3 regions of the Burkholderia plantarii genome follow, and region 1 is predicted to be linked to each of the others. Evidence: predicted binding sites of a transcription regulator. Region 1 holds the regulator's gene; each other region holds the start of a gene.

Evidence for each region. Region 1 encodes NrdR, which represses ribonucleotide reductase genes. Its sites were predicted from a motif close to CACNANATNTNGTG; they were not measured.
Region 2: a site for NrdR is predicted at 3,286-3,299, ahead of bpln_RS02420 (ribonucleoside-diphosphate reductase subunit alpha). Genes of this name have one in related genera too.
Region 3: a site for NrdR is predicted at 2,750-2,763, ahead of bpln_RS29745 (ribonucleoside triphosphate reductase). Genes of this name have one in related genera too.

Annotation. Positions count from the first base shown of each region.
Region 1 is NZ_CP007212.1:770,791-777,451, forward strand. It holds gene tolA (cell envelope integrity protein TolA) at 1-485, opposite strand, end outside; gene tolR (protein TolR) at 482-931, opposite strand; gene tolQ (protein TolQ) at 942-1,619, opposite strand; gene ybgC (tol-pal system-associated acyl-CoA thioesterase) at 1,808-2,287, opposite strand; gene bpln_RS03370 (SDR family NAD(P)-dependent oxidoreductase) at 2,399-3,145, opposite strand; ZMP/ZTP riboswitch at 3,407-3,507, shown strand; gene glyA (serine hydroxymethyltransferase) at 3,648-4,895, shown strand; gene nrdR (transcriptional regulator NrdR) at 4,902-5,381, shown strand; gene bpln_RS03385 (GspH/FimT family pseudopilin) at 5,539-6,108, shown strand; gene bpln_RS03390 (hypothetical protein) at 6,105-6,509, shown strand; gene bpln_RS03395 (PilW family protein) at 6,506-6,661, shown strand, end outside.
Region 2 is NZ_CP007212.1:542,503-549,163, forward strand. It holds gene ffh (signal recognition particle protein) at 1-1,212, opposite strand, end outside; gene bpln_RS02405 (cytochrome C assembly family protein) at 1,300-2,199, shown strand; gene bpln_RS02410 (PP0621 family protein) at 2,213-2,533, shown strand; gene ampD (1,6-anhydro-N-acetylmuramyl-L-alanine amidase AmpD) at 2,530-3,111, shown strand; gene bpln_RS02420 (ribonucleoside-diphosphate reductase subunit alpha) at 3,570-6,575, shown strand.
Region 3 is NZ_CP007213.1:3,068,087-3,074,747, reverse strand. It holds gene bpln_RS29755 (anaerobic ribonucleoside-triphosphate reductase activating protein) at 1-365, opposite strand, end outside; gene nrdD (anaerobic ribonucleoside-triphosphate reductase) at 362-568, opposite strand; gene bpln_RS29745 (ribonucleoside triphosphate reductase) at 679-2,709, opposite strand; gene bpln_RS29740 (YVTN family beta-propeller repeat protein) at 2,989-3,993, opposite strand; gene bpln_RS29735 (TetR/AcrR family transcriptional regulator) at 4,342-4,920, opposite strand; gene bpln_RS38045 (rubredoxin) at 5,005-5,466, shown strand; gene bpln_RS29725 (AI-2E family transporter) at 5,711-6,661, shown strand, end outside.

The sequences.
Region 1 (6,661 bases):
TTCTTCTGCTGGTCGGCAAGCTGCTGCTGGCGCAGCTTGTCGGCCTGCCGCTGCTTCTCGGCCGCCTGCTGCTGGGCGAGCTGCTGCGCGGCCAGCGCCGCGCGCCTGGCCTCGGCTTCCTGCTGCGCCTTTTCCTGCTCGCGACGCTGCTCGGCGAGCTGCGCCTCGCGCGCGGCCGCTTCCTGCTGCTGGCGGCGCTTCTGCTGCAGCGCGATCTCGGCTTCGTCGTCGCGGGCGGGCGGCGGCGCGGGCGCGACCTGCGCCGGCGGTGGCGGCGGAGCGGGGCGCGGCGTCGGCGAATCCGGCACCTCGCTCCACAGCTCGGCTTCCGCGCCGGCCGGCGTGCTGTTCTGCCACTGCACGCCGTGATAGAGGAACAGCGCGAGCAGCACGTGGATCAGCGCCGCGAGCGCGAACGCCCGCCCCGTGCCGCGCTCGCGAGGCGGCTGCAGCGGGGAAGCGGAGCGCCGGGTGCGTTGGTTCATTGCGATTTGACGAGGAGGCCCACGCGCTTCACGCCGCGCGCTTTCAGATCCGACATCACGGTCATCACCGCGTCGTACTGGACGGTCTTGTCGGCCGCGATCACGACCGGCTGGTCCGGGTGGTCGGCCTGCCGCGACGCGATGAAGTCGTCGAGCTCGGCCTTCGTCATCGTGTCTTCCTGCGACGCGCCGGCGTCGCTCTTGTAGCGCACGCTCATCTTGCCGCTGGCCTGGATGTTGACGACCACGGGCGGCGTCTGCTCCTGCGGCGACGCGTTGCCGACGGTGGGCAGGTTCACGATCGACGGCGCGACGAGCGGCGCCGTCACCATGAAGATCACGAGCAGCACCAGCATTACGTCGATGTAGGGCACGACGTTGATGTCGGCCATCGAGCGGCGCGAGCGGCCGCCGCGCATGCTGGAACGAAGGGGAGTGCCGGCCATCGCGTGCTCCTTATTGCGCCTGACGTTGCAGGATGTTCGAGAACTCCTCGACGAAGGTCTCGAAGCGGCTCGCGAGGCGATCGATGTCGTGCGCGTAGCGGTTGTAGGCGACCACGGCCGGGATCGCGGCGAACAGGCCGATCGCGGTGGCCACCAGCGCTTCGGCGATGCCGGGCGCGACGTTGGCGAGCGTGGCCTGCTGCACGTTGGCGAGGCCGCGGAACGAATTCATGATCCCCCACACGGTGCCGAACAGGCCGATGTACGGGCTGACCGAGCCGACCGAGGCGAGGAACGCGAGGTTCGCCTCGAGCATGTCCATCTCGCGCTGGAACGCGGCGCGCATCGCGCGGCGTGCGCCGTCGAGGATCAGCGACGGGTCCGAGATGCGCTTTTCCTTGGCTTTCAGAAACTCGCGCATGCCCGATTCGAAGATCCGCTCGAGCGAGCCGATCGTGTGGCGGTTGTTGGCCGCGCTCTGGTACAGCGCCTGCAGGTCGCCGCCGGACCAGAAGTCGCGCTCGAAGCGCTCGGTCTGCTTGCGCGCGCGGCGCAGCGCGAACCATTTGCGGAAAATGAACGTCCAGGACATCAGCGACAGCAGCAGAAGCAGCCCCATCACCGCCTGGGCAAGCACGCTCGCATTGAGGACGAGAGAAACGATCGACAGGTCTTGTGCAGAGTTCATAGGTGTGTGGTTAACGTGCTTCTTGGCCGTCGCGTCGCGCCTTGTCGCCATGGCGCGGTACGGGTCCGGCATCCGGTTCTTGGTGGCCGGCCGGCGTTCTCGCCGGCGGCCCGAGCCTGGCTCCGGCCCGGTGTTCTCGTTGGTCCCGAATCAGGGTCGCAAGTTCATCGGCTCTGTTTAAACGGCGCTCATGTGTCGGCCGTTGACAGACATTGCATCGGACCCTGTTCGAGCGCCGTGCGCACCATCGGCGGAATGCCCGTCGGGCGCATGGTTTCGCGATGGACCCAGCCGATGCCGATGCGGCCGGAGGCGAGCAGCACGCTGTCGAGCCAGGCTTCCTGGACGAACACCAGCGAGGCGCGGCCGAAGCGCTCGATCCGGCTCCTGACCGTCAGCAGGTCGTCGAGCCGGGCCGGGGCGCGGTAGTCGACGGCGGTATCGCGCACCACGAACATCGCTCCCGTTTCGGCGCCTACCCGGTGCTGGTCGAGGCCGCATGCTCGCAGCCATTCGGTGCGGGCCCGCTCGAAATACTTCAGATAGTTCGCGTGGAAGACGATGCCGCCGGCGTCGGTGTCCTCGTAATACACGCGAACCGGCCAGTCGAACGAAAAGGCGGTGTTGGGCGGTCCGGACGGTCGATTGGGCGGATTCATGGCGCGCATTCTACCGGAAGCTTTCGCGCCGTTTGGTAACCGAATGTTGCGCGTGCGACGACTGGCCCGAGGGCGCCCGAAGGCCGACCGGAGCGGGCTCCGGGCGATTTCCGGAAGGGCTCAGCCGCGGTGGACGGCGAGGCCGGCCGGTGCCTGGGCGACGGGCATCATCTCGACCGTGTTGATGTTGACGTGGGCGGGGCGCGTCGCGATCCAGTAGATGGTATCGGCGATGTCCTCGGCCGTGAGCGGCTGGACGTTGGCGTAGACGTTCGAGGCCTTGGTGTCGTCGCCGCGGAAGCGCACGTTCGAGAACTCGGTGCCGCCGCAGAGGCCCGGCTCGATGTCGGTCACGCGCAGCGGCGTACCGAGCAGGTCGGTGCGCAGGTTCAGGCTGAATTGTCGGACGAATGCCTTGGTCGCGCCGTAGACGTTGCCGCCCGCGTAGGGATAGGTGCCGGCAACCGAGCCGAGGTTGAAGATGTGACCGCGGCCGCGCGCGATCATGCCGGGCAGCAGCGTGTGCGTGACGGTGACGAGGCCCGAGCAGTTGGTGTCGATCATGGTCTGCCACTCGTCGAGGCTGGCCTTCTGGGCCGGCTCCACGCCGAGCGCGAGGCCGGCATTGTTGACGAGCACGTCGATGTCGGCGAATCCGGCGGGCAGGCCTTTCAGCACGGCGTCGACGGCGGCGCGGTCGCGCACGTCGAGCTCGACGGGCAGCAGGGCCTCGCCCAGTTCGGCGGCAAGCGCGTCGAGACGATCCTTGCGGCGCGCGCTGGCGACGACGCGATGGCCGCCCTTGACGAAGGCCCTGGCGATGGCGGCGCCGAATCCTGCGGATGCGCCGGTGACGAACACGATCATTGCTGCTGCTCCTGGTCGGTGAGGTGAAGCGATGGGGAACGCGTTAGCCTACTGACATTGCCGCGTTGCGGCAAGGCGACGCCGCGTGACGCCGGCATCGACGTGCAGGCGGTTTTCGGGCTGCCTTGGTGCATTGCGGAAAACGTGCAAATCCCCGCTGGACGGGGCCGCCAGCCTGATTTTGTTTGCTCCCCGATTGCGCCGGCGGGCGGCCCGGCCGGTTGCCTATTCACCATGCATCCAATAAACTACGGCGCTAATCACCCCCTGCGTGACTGGCGATAGAACCCTCCGGGGTCAAGGTGGAGCGTCCCACCGTGAAGCGCAGGGTGCCGTTTTTGCCGTTCGCCTGGGCAGCCGTTGTGCGCCGTTGCGTGCATCGCCGGTGGCTGTCCCGCCTCGCGTCAACCGGATTCTTCCGCCACGTCGGGCTGGCCATGCCGCCAGCAACGCAATGTACTCGGCCGCCTCGGTCAACCTGTACACACTTAACGGAAACCGTATGTTTGACAGAGCCCAAAGCACCATCGCGAACGTTGATCCCGACCTCTGGCAGGCGATCCAGCAGGAAAACCAGCGCCAGGAAGATCACATCGAGCTGATCGCCTCCGAGAACTACACGAGCCCGGCCGTGATGGCCGCGCAAGGCTCGCAGCTGACCAACAAGTACGCCGAGGGCTATCCCGGCAAGCGCTACTACGGCGGTTGCGAATACGTGGACGTGGTCGAACAGCTGGCGATCGACCGCGTCAAGGCGCTGTTCGGCGCGGACGCGGCCAACGTGCAGCCGAACTCGGGCTCGCAGGCCAACCAGGGCGTGTTCTTCGCGATGTTGAAGCCCGGCGACACGATCATGGGGATGAGCCTCGCGCACGGCGGCCACCTCACGCACGGCTCGCCGGTGAACATGTCGGGCAAGTGGTTCAACGTGGTGAGCTACGGCCTGAACGAAGACGAGGACATCGACTACGAAGCGGCCGAAAAGCTGGCACAGGAACACAAGCCGAAGATGATCGTGGCGGGCGCGTCGGCGTTCGCGCTGAAGATCGACTTCGAGCGTCTGGCGAGGATCGCGAAGTCGGTGGGCGCGTACCTGATGGTGGACATGGCGCACTACGCGGGGCTGATCGCGGCGGGCGTGTATCCGAACCCGGTGCCGCACGCGGACTTCGTGACGACGACCACGCACAAGAGCCTGCGCGGCCCGCGCGGCGGGGTGATCCTGATGAGGGCCGAGTACGAGAAGCCGATCAACTCGGCGATCTTCCCGGGGATCCAGGGTGGCCCGCTGATGCACGTGATCGCGGCGAAGGCGGTGGCGTTCAAGGAAGCGGCGCAGCCGGAGTTCAAGGCGTATCAGCAGCAGGTGGTGGAGAACGCGCGGGTGCTGGCGCAGACGCTGGTCAAGCGCGGGCTGCGGATCGTGTCGGGTCGCACGGAAAGCCACGTGATGCTGGTGGACCTGCAGGCGAAGAAGATCACGGGCAAGGCGGCGGAAGCGGCGCTGGGCGCGGCGCACATCACGGTGAACAAGAACGCGATTCCGAACGATCCGGAGAAGCCGTTCGTGACGAGCGGGATTCGTCTGGGTTCGCCGGCGATGACGACGCGCGGCTTCGGCGCGAAGCAAGCCGAGATCGTCGGCAACCTGATCGCCGACGTGCTCGACAATCCGGAAGACACGGCGACCATCGAGCGCGTGCGCGCGCAGGTGGCCGAGCTGACGAAGCAGTTCCCGGTCTACCGCTGATCGGTCATGCGCTGTCCGTTCTGCCGGCACGACGACACGCAGGTGGTGGATTCGCGCGTGTCCGAGGACGGCGCCGCGATTCGCCGGCGCCGCCGCTGCTCCGCCTGCGACAAGCGTTTCACCACGTATGAACGGGTCGAGCTGGCGTTGCCGGCCGTCGTCAAGAAGGACGGCAGCCGCACCGAGTTCGACCGCCGCAAGCTCGTCGCGAGCATGCAACTGGCGTTGCGCAAGCGCCCGGTGGCGGCGGACGCGATCGATGCGGCGGTGTCGCGCATCGAATACCAGCTGCTCGCCACCGGCGAGCGCGAGGTGCGCAGCGAAAAGCTCGGCGAACTCGTGATGAACGAGTTGCGCGGCCTCGACACGATCGCCTACGTGCGGTTCGCGTCGGTTTACCGGCGCTTCGAGGACGTCTCCGAATTCGCCGACGTCATCGAGGAATTCCGCCGCTCGGGGCCGTCGAAGACGCCCCGCAAGCGCTGACTCCACCCTTCCCGATTTCATTTCCGGTCTCCTGAAGCCGATCTCGCCGTGACGATTGTCACCGGCGCGGTCGGCTCACGCCATTCGGCCGTCCGGCCAATGGCGCGCCCGCGTTCGCCCCGCTACAGTCGTTGCGTCGTGTCGGCGGAGCGGGATCATGCGGGACAGAAGCAGGGCGGCGGGCGTCACGCTCGTCGAATCGATGGTGGCGCTCGCGCTGGTGGCGCTCGTCGCGACCTATGCGATGCCGTCGTTCGTCGCGTGGCGGCAGCGCGACCAGGTGGATGCGCGCGCAACGACCATGCTCGCCGCGCTCGCGGCGGCGCGTGTCGAATCGGTCGCGCGCGGCGTGCGCGTCGCGCTGTGCCGCGGCGATGGCGGCGCCGGGCCGCCTTGCGTCGAGGCCCGGCAGCGCTGCGACGGCGACGGCGCGTGGTCGTGCGCATGGGCGGTGGTGGCGCTCGATGTGACGGCGCCGGGCGGCCCGGCGCGCGGCACGGTCCTGCGCAGGATTCCGGCCGATCCCGGCGTACGCGTCGACGGCGCCGCGGCCGACGTCGTGTTCACGCCGCCCGTCGGGCAGGTGATCGGCGGCTTCCGGCGCTTCGACTTTTCACCAGGTGCGCCGACCTCCGCAACGGGGGCGGCCGATGCCTCGCGTTGCCTGAGGATTGCAGCCGGCGGCCGGGCCCGGCTGTCGCCGGGACGCTGCGGAGCCGCCCGATGAGGCATGCACGGGCGGCAATGGCCGGCAGTTCGCTGCTCGAAGTCGCGATCGCGTTGCTGCTGCTGGCCGGGGCGACGGTCGGCGTGCTCGGCACGCAACTCACGATGCGCCATCTCGAGACCGATCTGGCGATGCGTGTGCAGGCGTGGCGGCTCGCGGATTCGCGTGCCGAACTGGCGCGCAGCGAAAGCGTGTCGACGGTCGACTGGGCGCGCGCCACGCCCGACCTGCCCGGCGCGCGGTTCGATGAAGCGACGCGCGACGGCCACGCGCTCGTCACCGTGTTCTGGCGGCGTCGCGGTCATGGCGCGGCACCGCGCGCTTGCGATCAATGGGCGAGCGGCACGCGCGAGCCGGCCGGCTGTGTCGCACTGGCTTATTCCGAGGGTCCATTGCCGTGAGAAAGCGCCGTCAGCGCGCGCACACGCTGGTCGAGGCGCTCGTCGCGTTGGCGCTGGCGGCGTTCGTACTGGCCGCCGCCGTGGCGCTGTACCGGACCCAGCGTGCTGCCTATGGCGCGTCGGTCGATGCCGCGCGAGCGCGCGACGCGGCG
Region 2 (6,661 bases), 230 kb from region 1:
CTTGCGGGTGGCCTTGATCAGATCGGGCTTGGCGCGCTCGGCCGGCGTCATCGAGTTGATGATGCCCTCCATGCGGCGGATCTGCTTCTCGGCGTGGCCCATGTCGGCGCCCGCGGCGGCCTGCTGGAACTGCGCGGGCAGCTTGTCCATCAGCGACGACAGGCCGCCCATGTTTTTCATCTGCGAGATCTGCGCGCGGAAATCGTTGAGGTCGAAGTCGCCGCCCTTCTTGACCTTGTCGGCGAGCTTCTGCGCGGCCTGCACGTCGACGCCGCGCTGCGCTTCCTCGACCAGCGCGAGGATGTCGCCCATGCCGAGGATGCGGTTGGCCATCCGGTCCGGGTGGAACACTTCGAGCCCGTCGAGCTTCTCGGCCACACCGACGAACTTGATCGGCTTGCCGGTGATGCTGCGCACCGACAGCGCCGCGCCGCCGCGCGAATCGCCGTCGAGCTTGGTCAGTACCACGCCGGTGAGCGGCAGCGCGTCGTTGAACGCCTTCGCGGTGTTGACGGCATCCTGGCCCAGCATCGCGTCGACCACGAACAGCGTCTCGGCCGGATTGATCGCGGCGTGCAGCTCGGCGATCTCGTTCATCATCGCCTCGTCGATGCCGAGCCGGCCGGCCGTATCGACGATCAGCACGTCATGGTAGTGGCGCCTGGCCCAGTCGAGCGCGGCGCGCGCGATCTCGACGGGCTTCTGGTCCGGCGTGGACGGGAAGAAATCGGCGCCGACCTGCTCGCTCACCGTTTTCAGCTGCGCGATCGCGGCGGGGCGGTAGACGTCGCACGACACCGTCAGGACCTTCTTCTTCTGCTTCTCGCGAAGCAGCTTCGCGAGCTTGCCGACCGTGGTGGTCTTGCCAGCGCCCTGCAGGCCCGCCATCAGGATGATCGCCGGCGGCGTGACGGCCAGGTTCAGCTCGACCGCCTTGCCTTCGTAGTCGCCGCCGATCACGGCGGTCAGCTCCTTCTGCACCACGCCGACCAGCGCCTGACCCGGCGAGAGCGAGCTGATCACTTCCTCGCCGAGCGCCTTTTCCTTGACCTTCGCGATGAACTCGCGGACCACGGGCAGCGCGACGTCGGCTTCGAGCAGCGCAAGCCGGACCTCGCGCAGCATTTCCTGCGTGTTGGCTTCGGTGAGACGGGCTTCGCCGCGCAGCGTCTTGACGACGCGCGCCATCCGTTGGGTGAGATTGTCGAGCATGGGGAGCGATGGGCAGTGGGGCCCGAAGGCGCGCGTGCTATATATTGACAGCCGTCGCGGGCAAGGGGCCTAGTGTAAACTTCGAACATGGATATTGTACTGTATGCCCTCACCGCGCTCCTGTACGGTGGCCTGGCCGTCGCGGGATGGCGGGCGCACCGTTCCGGCCTCGTGCAGCCGCTCGCCGCGAGCGTGCCGCCGGTGCCGGGCGAGCCCGGCGCATCGGCCGCCGCCGTGGGCGGCACGGGCCGCGCGCTGCTGTTCGCGGCGCTGCTCGCGCATGGCGTGCTGCTGCATGCCACGATCTTCCCGCACGACGCGATGGTGTTCGGCTTCGCGTTCGCGCTGTCGGCGATGTTCTGGCTCGGCGCGGGCATCTACTGGATCGAGAGCTTCTTCTTCCCGCTCGACGGCCTGCGCCTGCTGGTGCTGCCGCTCGCCTGCCTCGCCTCGCTGCTGCCGCTCGTGTTCGGCGGCGTGCGCGTGCTGCCCTATGCCGCCGCGCCATTGTTCAAGATGCACTTCCTGATCGCGAACATCGCCTATGGATTGTTCGCGATCGCGGCGCTGCACGCGGTGCTGATGCTGATGACCGAGCGCCGTCTGCAGGCGTTGCGGCAGGGTGGCAGGATCGACTCGGCGGGCGTGTTCACGAGCTGGCTCGAAACGCTGCCGCCGCTGCTCACGCTCGAGAAGCTGCTGTTCCGCCTGATCGGCGCCGGCTTCGTGCTGCTCACGCTGACGCTCGCCTCGGGCATCCTGTTCAGCGAGCAGGTCGATGCGCGCGCGCTGCGCTTCGACCACAAGACGGTGTTCGCGATCCTCTCGTGGTTCATGTTCGGCGGCATCCTCGTCGCGCGTCGGCTGTCCGGCTGGCGCGGGCGCGGTGCCGCGCGCTGGGTGCTGGCCTCGTTCGGCGCGCTGCTGCTCGCCTACGTCGGCAGCCGTTTCGTGCTCGAGGTGCTGCTGCACCGTTCCGTGGTCTGATGGTCTCAAAGCGATGCGTAACCTTCTGCTGTTGATCCTCCTCTTCATCGCCGGCTCCTGGGTCTCGCGCAAGCTGCGCCAGGCGCAGGAGCGCACGAGCCGCGGCGGCGCCGCGCCCGGCGCAGCCTCCTGGCCGGCCGGCGCGCGCGCGCCCGGCCAGGGCGGCCCGCGTCCGTCGGCGGCCCGCGCGCCCTCGCTGCCGGAGCCGATGGTGCGCTGCGCGGTGTGCGGCGTGCATACGCCGAAGGGAGACGCGATCGCGGCCGGCGGCGACTACTTCTGCAGCCGCGAGCACGCGGCCCGTCACGCGGCGGCGGCGCGCGACGCGCAATGAGCGCGGTGTTCGAGGTCGGCGCCGACGGCTGGGTGCCGGGCGCGCGCCACGCGCCGTCGCCGAATCACGAGGCGCGGCCGGCCGGCGTGGTGCCGATGCTGGTGGTGGTCCACAACATCAGCCTGCCGCCCGGCGAGTTCGGCGGCGACGCGATCGTCGCGCTGTTCCAGAACCGGCTCGACTGCAACGTGCATCCCTATTACGACGCGAACCTGCGCGGACTGCGCGTGTCGGCGCACTTCCTGATCGCGCGCGACGGCGAGCTGATCCAGTTCGTGTCGTGCGAGGCGCGTGCCTGGCACGCCGGCGTCTCGACCTTCCTCGGCCGCGAGCGCTGCAACGACTTCTCGATCGGCATCGAGCTCGAGGGCGCCGACGACGTGCCGTTCGAGCCCGCCCAATACGTGACGCTCGCGGCGCTGGTGCGCGCGCTCGCGACCCGCTATCCGGTCGAGGCGCTCGCCGGCCACTCGGACATCGCGCCGGGCCGCAAGACCGATCCCGGTCCGCACTTCGATTGGCAACGCCTGGCGGCCGATACCGGTCTGCCGCCCGAATCCTTTCCTTACCGTCACTAACGGGCGCGACGTCGGCGCGCGTCGCGCCGACCCGAGGGCGTCATGAAACGGCCCGATCCGTTGCCCCGTCTGCACTCGCCTGATGTCAAGCCAAATCGCGCCGGGCAGGGCCAAATTTTCCATTTTGAGATAGCTCTATCGTCCACTATACTTGGTGCTAGTTGATGAGTTTCTCACTAGATGTAGTGTTCAGAGAGTGGGCGCTTCAGGCGATCCGCTCCGGCCGGCAGGTGATGCCGGGAAACTCGCGGCGCGGTGTGCGGCCAGGCCCGGCACACCGCGACCCGTGCAGACACGAGCGGCAAGGGGCGCGATACGCATGACGAAAGCAGACGTCGAATCATCGGTATCGCGCGGCCCGTGCCGCTTTTTCGTTCTGCCGCATGCGCCCCAGCGCGCGCGTTAATCGTTCACATCCGCGGATCTCTCCGCACCATCCAGCACCAGGAGCTTTGCACATGCAAACGACCGACACCGGGACGTCCCAATTCGAGAGCGCCCAGAGCCGCCCTCTTGGCACGGCTTCGCAGGGCGCGCCCGCGCTCGCGCCGCAAGCGACGTTCGCCGACTACAAGGTGATCCGCCGTAACGGCAGCGTGGTGGCTTTCGAGCCCTCGAAGATCGCGATCGCCGTGACGAAGGCGTTCCTCGCGGTCAATGGCGGCCAGGGCGCCGCGTCGGCCCGCGTGCGCGAGCTCGTCGAGCAGCTGACGCAGAGCGTGGTGCGCGCGCTCGTGCGCAGCCGCCCGAACGGCGGCACGTTCCATATCGAGGATATCCAGGATCAGGTCGAGCTCGCGCTGATGCGCGGCGGCGAGCACAACGTCGCGCGTGCCTACGTGCTGTACCGCGAGAAGCGTCACCTCGAGCGCGCGCACAGCGATGCCCCGGCCGACGCACAGGCCGGCGCGGCCGGCATCAACGTGACCGACGCCGGCGTCACGCGTCCGCTCGACATGGGCGCGCTGCGCGGCCTGATCGCCTCGGCCTGCGAAGGGCTCGGCAGCGCCGTCAACCCGGATCCGATCGTCGCCGAGACGGTGAAGAACCTCTACGACGGCGTGCCGATGAGCCAGGTCTACGACTCGGCGATCCTGGCCGCGCGCACCATGATCGAGAAGGACCCGGCCTACAGCCAGGTGACGGCACGCATCCTGCTGCACACGATCCGCCGCGAGATCCTCGGCGAGGAAGTCGCGCAGGGCGAGATGCAGGCGCGCTACGCCGAATACTTCCCGCAGTTCCTGAAGCGCGGCGTCGAAGCCGAGCTGCTCGACGACAAGCTGCTGCAGTTCGACCTGGTGCGTCTGGGCGAGGCGCTCGACGCGAGCCGCGACCTGCAGTTCGGCTATCTCGGCCTGCAGACGCTGTACGACCGCTACTTCCTGCACGTCGACGGCACGCGCATCGAAATGCCGCAGGCATTCTTCATGCGCGTCGCGATGGGCCTGTCGCTGAACGAGATCGACCGCGAAGCGCGCGCGATCGAGTTCTACAACGTGCTGTCGAGCTTCGACTTCATGAGCTCCACCCCGACGCTGTTCAACTCGGGCACGCGCCGCTCGCAGCTGTCGTCGTGCTACCTGACGACGGTCGCCGACGATCTCGACGGCATTTATGAAGCGCTGAAGGAAAACGCGCTGCTCTCGAAGTTCGCGGGCGGCCTCGGCAACGACTGGACGCGCGTGCGCGCGCTCGGCTCGCATATCAAGGGCACGAACGGCAAGTCGCAGGGCGTCGTGCCGTTCCTGAAGGTCGTCAACGACACGGCGGTGGCCGTGAACCAGGGCGGCAAGCGCAAGGGCGCCGTCTGCGCGTACCTCGAAACCTGGCACCTCGACATCGAGGAGTTCCTCGAGCTGCGCAAGAACACCGGCGACGACCGCCGCCGCACCCACGACATGAACACGGCGAACTGGATTCCCGACCTGTTCATGAAGCGCGTGATGGAAGGCACCGACTGGACGCTGTTCTCGCCGTCCACCTGCCCGGACCTGCACGACAAGTTCGGCGCCGAGTTCGAGGCCGCCTACCGCGGCTACGAGGACAAGGTCGCGCGCGGCGAGCTGAAGCTGTTCAAGAAGATCCCGGCGCAGCAGCTCTGGCGCAAGATGCTCGGCATGCTGTTCGAGACCGGCCACCCGTGGATCACGTTCAAGGATCCCTGCAACGTGCGCTCGCCGCAGCAGCACGTCGGCGTGGTCCACTCGTCGAACCTCTGCACCGAAATCACGCTGAACACGAGCGACGCCGAGATCGCGGTCTGCAACCTCGGCTCGGTCAACCTCGTCGCGCACCTGGTCAAGCAGGCCGACGGCAGCTATGCGCTCGACCACGACAAGCTCAAGCGCACGGTCAGCGTGGCGATGCGCATGCTCGACAATGTCATCGACATCAATTACTACGCGGTCGCCAAGGCGCGTAACTCGAACCTGAAGCACCGTCCGGTCGGCCTCGGCATCATGGGCTTCCAGGACTGCCTGCACCTGCTGCGCACGCCGTTCTCGTCGGACGCGGCGGTCGAGTTCGCCGACCGCTCGATGGAAGCGGTCTGCTACTACGCCTACTGGGCGTCGACCGAGCTGTCGCAGGAACGCGGCCGCTACTCGAGCTACCGCGGCTCGCTGTGGGATCGCGGCATCCTCCCGCAGGACACCCTGAAGCTGCTCGAGGAAGCGCGCGGCGGCTACGTCGAGGTCGACATGAGCAGCTCGCTCGACTGGGCGTCGCTGCGCGAGCGGATCTCGGTCCACGGCATGCGCAACTCGAACTGCATCGCGATCGCGCCGACCGCGACCATCTCGAACATCATCGGCGTCTCGCCGTGCATCGAGCCGACCTTCCAGAACCTGTTCGTGAAGTCGAACCTGTCGGGCGAGTTCACGGTCGTCAACGAGTACCTGGTGCGCGACCTGAAGGAGCGCGGCCTGTGGGACGAGGTGATGGTCGCCGACCTGAAGTACTTCGACGGCATGCTCTCGCGCATCGACCGGATCCCGTCGGACCTGCGCGCGATCTACGCGACCGCGTTCGAAGTCGATCCGAAGTGGCTGGTCGAGGCGGCCTCGCGCCGTCAGAAGTGGATCGACCAGGCCCAGTCGCTCAACATCTTCATGGCGGGCGCCTCGGGCAAGAAGCTCGACGAGATCTACAAGCTCGCCTGGCTGCGTGGTCTGAAGACCACCTACTACCTCCGCACGATGGCGGCCACGCACGTCGAGAAGTCGACGGTCGCGCACGGCGCGTTGAACGCCGTGCCGTCCTCGGGTGACACCGGCGGTGGCTCGGCGGGTGGTGCCGCGGGCGGCGCGCAAGGCGCGGCCGGTGGCTTCGGCGCGGCGGGCGGTTCGTCCTCCGGCGCGCTCAACGCGGCGGCGGCCGAGGCGGGGATCGAAATCGATGGCCCGGTCTGCATGATGCGTCCGGGCGATCCTGGCTTCGAGGAATGCGAGGCCTGCCAGTAACGGCGGCCGGCATGTGACGAAGGCGGCGCGCGCAATCCCGGCAGCAATCGACATCGACGGTTGAACTGCGCGCCGCCGTCGACTAC
Region 3 (6,661 bases), on a different replicon from region 1:
GGCAGGCACTGCGCGAGCCGGTCCGGATAGGCGCCGCCCGTATGCAGCGCGGCCGCGAAGCCCATGCGCCGGACCTGCGCGATCATCGCCGGCAGGTGCCGCTCCACGAGCGGCTCGCCGCCGCAGAACACCACGGCGTCGAGCAGGCCCGTGCGGCGCGCGAGCCACGCCAGCGTGTCGTCCCAGGCTTGCGGGCCGGCATGGCAGGCACGCGTCTGCAGATGCGGGTTGTGGCAGTAATGGCAGCGCCACGGGCAGCCAGAGACGAACACCACGCAGGCCAGCCGCCCCGGGTAGTCGCACGTCGAGAACGGTACGACGCCACCAAGTTTCGGGGCATGCGCCAGCTCAATGATCATCGTCAACGAGGCTGGACGAAGAACAAGCGTTCGGCGAATTCGCCCTGTTTGCCGGTGTTGAACGCCGAGACCGGGCGGTGATAGCCCATCACGCGCGTCCAGATCTCGCAGCGGGTGCGCTCGTGATCGGCCAGCGCGACGGCGGGCGGGCTTGCCGGGTGGTCGCGCAGGGCCGGGAGGGAGGCGGTTGAAGTGGTGTGATCGTGCATGGTGGATGACCCTTGAGAAAGCCGATGAAAGTGGCCGACGAAAGATGGCCGGTAAAAAGGGCGAGCGCGAGGGCGCGCGCGGCGCGCGGGATGGACGGCGGCCCCGCGCGTCAGGACGGCGGGCAGGCGCCGTCGAATTCGGCGCAGCGGCGCGCGGCTTGCGCGGCCTTGTCGGCGAGCCGCTCGGCGTCGCACTTCGGGCAGAACTCATGCCGCCCGCTCAGGTAGCCGTGCGTCGGGCAGATCGAGAACGTCGGCGACACGGTCAGGTAGGGCACGCGAAACCGCTCCAGCGCACGCCTGACGAGCGCGCGGCACGCGTCGGCCGACGACACGGCCTCGTTCATGTACAGATGCAGCACGGTGCCGCCCGTATAGCAGGCCTGCAGCGGCTCCTGGCGCGCGAGCGCCTCGAACGGATCGTCGGTGAAGCCGGCGGGCAGCTGCGTGGAGTTCGTGTAGTACGGCTGGGCCGGCGTGCCGGCCTGCAGGATGTCCGGATAGCGGCGCCGGTCCTCGCGGGCGAAGCGGTAAGTGGCGCCTTCGGCCGGCGTCGCCTCGAGGTTGTAGAGGTGGCCCGTCTGTTCCTGGAAGCCGGCGATGCGGTCCCGGATATGGGCGATCAGCCGCAGCGCGAGCCGATGGCCGGCCTCCGTGGTGATGTCGTCGGTGTCGCCGGTGAAGTTGCGGATCATCTCGTTCACGCCGTTCACGCCGAGCGTGCCGAAGTGGTTGCGCAGCGTGCCGAGATAGCGCCGCGTGTAGGGGTAGAGGCCGCCGTCCATCAGGCGCTGGATCAGCGCGCGCTTGATTTCCAGGCTGTGCCGCCCCAGTTCCAGCAGTTCGTCGACGCGCGCGAACAGGCCGCGTTCGTCGTGGCGGAACTCGTAGCCGATGCGCGCGCAGTTCAGCGTCACCACGCCGATGCTGCCGGTCTGCTCGGCCGAGCCGAACAGGCCGTTGCCGCGCCGCAGCAGCTCGCGCAGGTCGAGCTGGAGGCGGCAGCACATCGAGCGCACGTCCTGCGGCTGCAGCTCGCTGTTGATGAAGTTCTGGAAATACGGCACGCCGTAGCGCGCGGTCAGGTCGAACAGCAGCGTGGTGTTCGGATGATCCCAGTCGAACTCGCGCGTGATGTTGTAGGTGGGGATCGGAAACGTGAACACGCGGCCGTTCGCGTCGCCGCGCATCATGATCTCGAGGTAGGCGCGGTTGATCATGTCCATCTCGGCCTGCAGCTCGCCGTAGGTGAACGGCATCTCGCGCCCGCCCACGTAGGGCACCTGGTCGCGCAGGTCGGCGGGGCAGGTCCAGTCGAACGTCAGGTTCGTGAACGGCGTCTGCGTGCCCCAGCGGCTCGGCACGTTCAGGTTGTAGACGAGTTCCTGCAGGCATTGCCGGACCTGCGCCTCGTCGAGGCCGTCGACGCGCACGAACGGCGCCATGTACGTGTCGAACGACGAGAACGCCTGCGCGCCGGCCCATTCGTTCTGCAGCGTGCCTAGGAAGTTGACGATCTGGCCGACCGCCGACGACATGTGCTTCGGCGGCGTGGCCTCGACCTTGCCCGGCACGCCGTTGAAGCCTTCGTGCAGCAGCCGGCGCAGCGACCAGCCCGCGCAATAGCCCGACAGCATGTCGAGATCGTGGATGTGGATCGCGCCGCAGCGGTGCGCGGCGCCGATCTCGCGCGGATAGGCGTGATCGAGCCAGTAGTTGGCCACCACCTTGCCGCTCGTGTTCAGGATCATGCCGCCGAGGCTCCAGTCCTGGTTGGCATTGGCGCTCACGCGCCAGTCCGAGCGGTTCAGGTATTCGTCGAGGGTGGCGCCGACCTCGATGCGCGTGTCGGCGGCGGGCGCCGCCTGCCCGTTCGGGCCGGACTCGAACGCTTGCGCCGTGGCGCGATGGCCGTGTTCCAGCAGTGCCTGCCGCGCGGCGGCCCGTACCGCCGCGGTGTCGGGCCGGCCGGCCCGGGCCGCGAGGCGCGACGTGATCAGGCGCGCGAGCGTGTCGGCCGCGGCCGCGTCGAATTCATCGGTGGCGTGCGCGGCGGCTGCGAGCGCGCGGGCGAGGCGCGCCGGATCGAACGGCACGATGCGGCCATCGCGCTTGCTGACATGGGTGGGTCCGACGGTCATGAGCTGATATCCAACATGTAGTGTATTTCGCAATGGAAATAACTATATGTGGTATCCATGCCGGAAGGAGCGCCGGCCGGGCGCCGGGCTTGCTCCACGTCATGCCGGGCATCGGTGCGCGACGATCGGCTTCGTGGGGGGCGCGTCGCGCCCGCACGCGGCGGTGGCGATCTTTCGCTACCGGTGGGCCCGTTGCGCGACTTCGGCGCGTGTCGAGCACGCCGCGCGGCATCGTCGCGAATGGCCGCCTGCCGCGCGGCGATTCTCGCGGGCTGCGCGTCAGTCCGGGTTCGGCGCGTACACGGGCGCGCGGTCGGCGAAGAAGATGCCGTGCGGCGAGCGGCCCACCGCGATCGTCGTGACGAGCTTGCGCGTGCCCAGGTCGATCACGCCGACGTGGCGCGAGAAGCGGAACGTGACCCACAGGAAGCGTTTGTCGGCGCTCAGCTCCATGTCGTCGGGGCCGGGCATCAGGCCGGTGATGTCGCCGGTGCTGGTGAGCGTCGTGTAGTCGAGCACGCTGATCGTGCTGTCCACGCGATTGGTGACGGCCACGTGGCGGCCGTCATCGAGCGAGCGGAAGTTGTGCGCGCCGCGCCCGGTATGGATGCGCTTCACGACCTCGTGCGTGACGCAGTCCAGCACGGCGACGTCGTCCTCGCCGGTCATCCCCACCAGCAGGTGGCGGTTGTCGGGCGTCATCCAGAGCCCGGCCGGGTCGCGGCCCACTTGCGCGCGCCAGGCGACGGTCTGGGTCGGCAGGTCGATCGCCGCCACTTCGCCCGACTCCTGCAGCGACACGTAGACGGTGCGGTTGTCCATCGAGAACGTCATGTGGCTCGGCATCCTCGCGAGCGGCAGGCGTTTGGCCAGCGTGAAATGCAGCGGCGCGCCGTAATGGTAGATGTCGACGCGGTCGAGCCGCAGCGCGTTCGTGACGAACCATTTGCCGTCGGGCGAGAAGCCGAGCTGGTACGGATCCTCGATGTTCTGCAAGGTGCCCGTCACGCGGCCGGTGGGCGGATCGACGAACATCAGGTTGTCGGACACCGAGTTCGCCACGAGCAGCGTGCGGCCGTCGGGCGTGATCATCAGGTGATGCGGTTCCTTGCCGGCCGGCAGCGTCGCGACGACCTTGCGCGAGGCTTCGTCGATCAGGTTCAGTTTGGCCTCGGCGGAATCGAGCACGATCACGTTGTCGGCGCGGGCGGTGAGCGGGGCGCCGGCGGCGCAGGCGAGCGACAGCAGCAGCACGCGCAGGCGCGCGGCGGGAGAGCGGGACATCCTGGACTTCCTGGAGCGAGTGTGGCGAAAACGAGGCCGTCCGGGCGCGGCCCGCGGTGGCCTGTCGATGTGGCTGCCGCGTGCCGTAAGGCGCGCCGAAGCGTTTCGTCAGCCGGACCGTGTCGGCGCGCGGTCGCGCGAACGGCAGTGACGCACGTTAGCCGGTGTGGCCGCGAGACGTCCAATGCATTGTGCGGATGACCGGATGAGCCGCGGACATGAGTGGAATAATGCGCCGCGCGCCATGCAACGAAGTGCCGCCGGGCGCAGCAATCGATGTCGCCGGGCATGGGATATTCGTTGCGCACGCAACGGATTGCGAGGCGGGGGTGCCATGCCCCTGAAGGCTCAGCGCCGCGTGCCGAACAGCCCGCCGAGCGTGGCCCGCAGCAGGTCGCCCGAGGTCGGCCGGCTCACGAAGCTCATGGCCGGCGCGTAGGTCAGCTCGAAGATCAGCGCGCCGAGCGTCTCGGCCTCGATCGCGAGCGAGGGCGCGAGCGCGAGCAGCCGCTCGCCGAGCGCGCCCCAGTGCGAGCGCAGCACCGCTTCCTGCGATTCGCGAAACGTCTCGGCCGGTTTCGCGTGGCGCGCGTATTCGAGCACCAGCAGCGGCCAGTTGCCCTCGCGCGAATGCCGGTCCGCCCAGGCCGCGATCCGCTCGATCGCGTCGTCGATCGTCGCGGCCTCGCCGATCGCCGCGTGCAGGTCGGCCACGCTCTGCTGGCCGTGCGCCTCGAGCATTTCCAGGAACAGCGCCTCCTTGCCCTGGAAGTTCGAATAGACGGCGCCCTTGCTGAAGCCCGCCACCTCGGCGATCCGTTCGAGCGAGGTGGCCGCGTAGCCGTCGCGCGCGAACAGGGCGGCCGCCACCTCCAGCAGCCGGGTTCGGGTCTGGGCCTGGCTTTCCTCGCGCGTCAGCCTCGCCATGCGTGTCTCCATTCGGGATGCGGGTTGAATGCCCGGAAGTATACAGATACCATTCAGTATCTGAAAATTGAAACCGCCTGCTTCATGTACAAGAAAGGAACCGCGCTCGAACTGCAGTTTGCTCCGCGCCGGCTCGTGACCGATGGCGTCGAACCGCTGCGCATCGACCTGACGGCCGACGACGTCGAGCGTCTCTATCGTGGACTCGACGCCTGTCTGGCCGCCGACCGCGCGCCGGGCGCCGGGCCGCTGGTAGTGAGTCTCGACGCGGCGCCGACCGCCGCCGAGCCGCCCGCCGGCGCGCCGCGAACGGACGGGGCGGGCGCGGCGGTCGAACCCGCGCTCGCGCGGGCAGCACCCGCCGTGCCGCCGCCCGGCGATTTCCGGCAGTTCGTCTGCCTGATCTGCGGCTGGATCTACGACGAGGCGAGCGGCGACGTCGAGCACGGCATCGCGCCCGGCACGCGCTGGGAGCAGGTCCCCGACGACTGGCGCTGCCCGCTCTGCGACGTCGGCAAGGAGGATTTCGTGCTGGCCGAGTTTTGAGCCTGCGGCATGGTCCGCGGCGACGGCGCCGGCCGTTGCCCCGCCGCGTTATTGTCGTACCCGGCTTCCGTCGTCGGCGTCACCTTCCCCTGCATCCTCCACGTCTGCCCGACGGCATGCCGGCCGCCGTGGCCGCGCCTCGCCCGGGCGTGATCGCCCAAGCCGTCCGCAAGCCGATCGTGAACGTCCTTTAAGATGGCGGCAGCGGCATCCCCGCTTCTTCCGTCCTGACGAGAGTGTTCCGATGATCCAGTCTTCCCGTTCCACGCCGGACTCCGGCCGCCCGAAAGCGCAGGCGATCGCGCTCGGCGTGCTCTACACGGTACTCGTCGCCCTCGCGCTGTGGATAATCCGCGCGTTCCTGCCGGCCATCGCCTGGGCCGGCGTGATCGCGATCGCGCTGTGGCCGGCGCTGCGCCGGCTCGACGCGATTCGCTGGCTGAGCGGACGCAGGACCGTGGTCGCGATCGTGCTGACCTCGGCGGTCGGCCTGCTGCTGGTGGTGCCGGTGGCGATCGCCGTGGCGCAGGCGGCCGGGCAGATCCACGACGTGTTCGCGTGGGTGCGCGACGCGCGGCTCAACGGCATTCCGATGCCTGACGCGGTTTATCATCTGCCCTTCGGTTCGCAGCAGGTGGCCGCCTGGTGGCAGGCCAACCTGGCCCAGCCGCTGCACGCGCCGGCCGGCGTCAAGGGCATGAACGGCGAGGCGTTCGTCTCCTACGGCAAGGCGTTCGGCTCGCGCGTGGTGCATGCGGCCGTGCTATTCGGCTTCATGCTCGTCACGCTGTTCGTGATCTTCCAGGCCGGCCCGCGCATGTCCGAGTCGTTGATGCGCGGCGTGCAGCGCGCGTTCGGCGCGAACGGTGCGTCGCTGACGCATCGCATGGTGTCGGCCGTCTACGGTACCGTGACGGGCCTGGTGGTGGTCGGACTCGGCGAGGGCGCGCTGCTCGGCATCGCCTACGCGGTGGCGGGCGTGCCGCACGCGGCGCTGCTCGGCCTGGTTACCGCGGTGGCCGCGATGCTGCCGTTCTGCGCGCCGATCGTGTTCTGCTGCGCGGCGCTGTGGCTGTTTCTCGTCAAGGGCGCCGCGGCCTGGGCGATCGGCCTCGCCGTGTTCGGCGCGGTGGTGGTGTTCATCGCCGAGCATTTCGTGCGGCCGGTGCTGATCGGCGGCTCCGCGCGGCTGCCG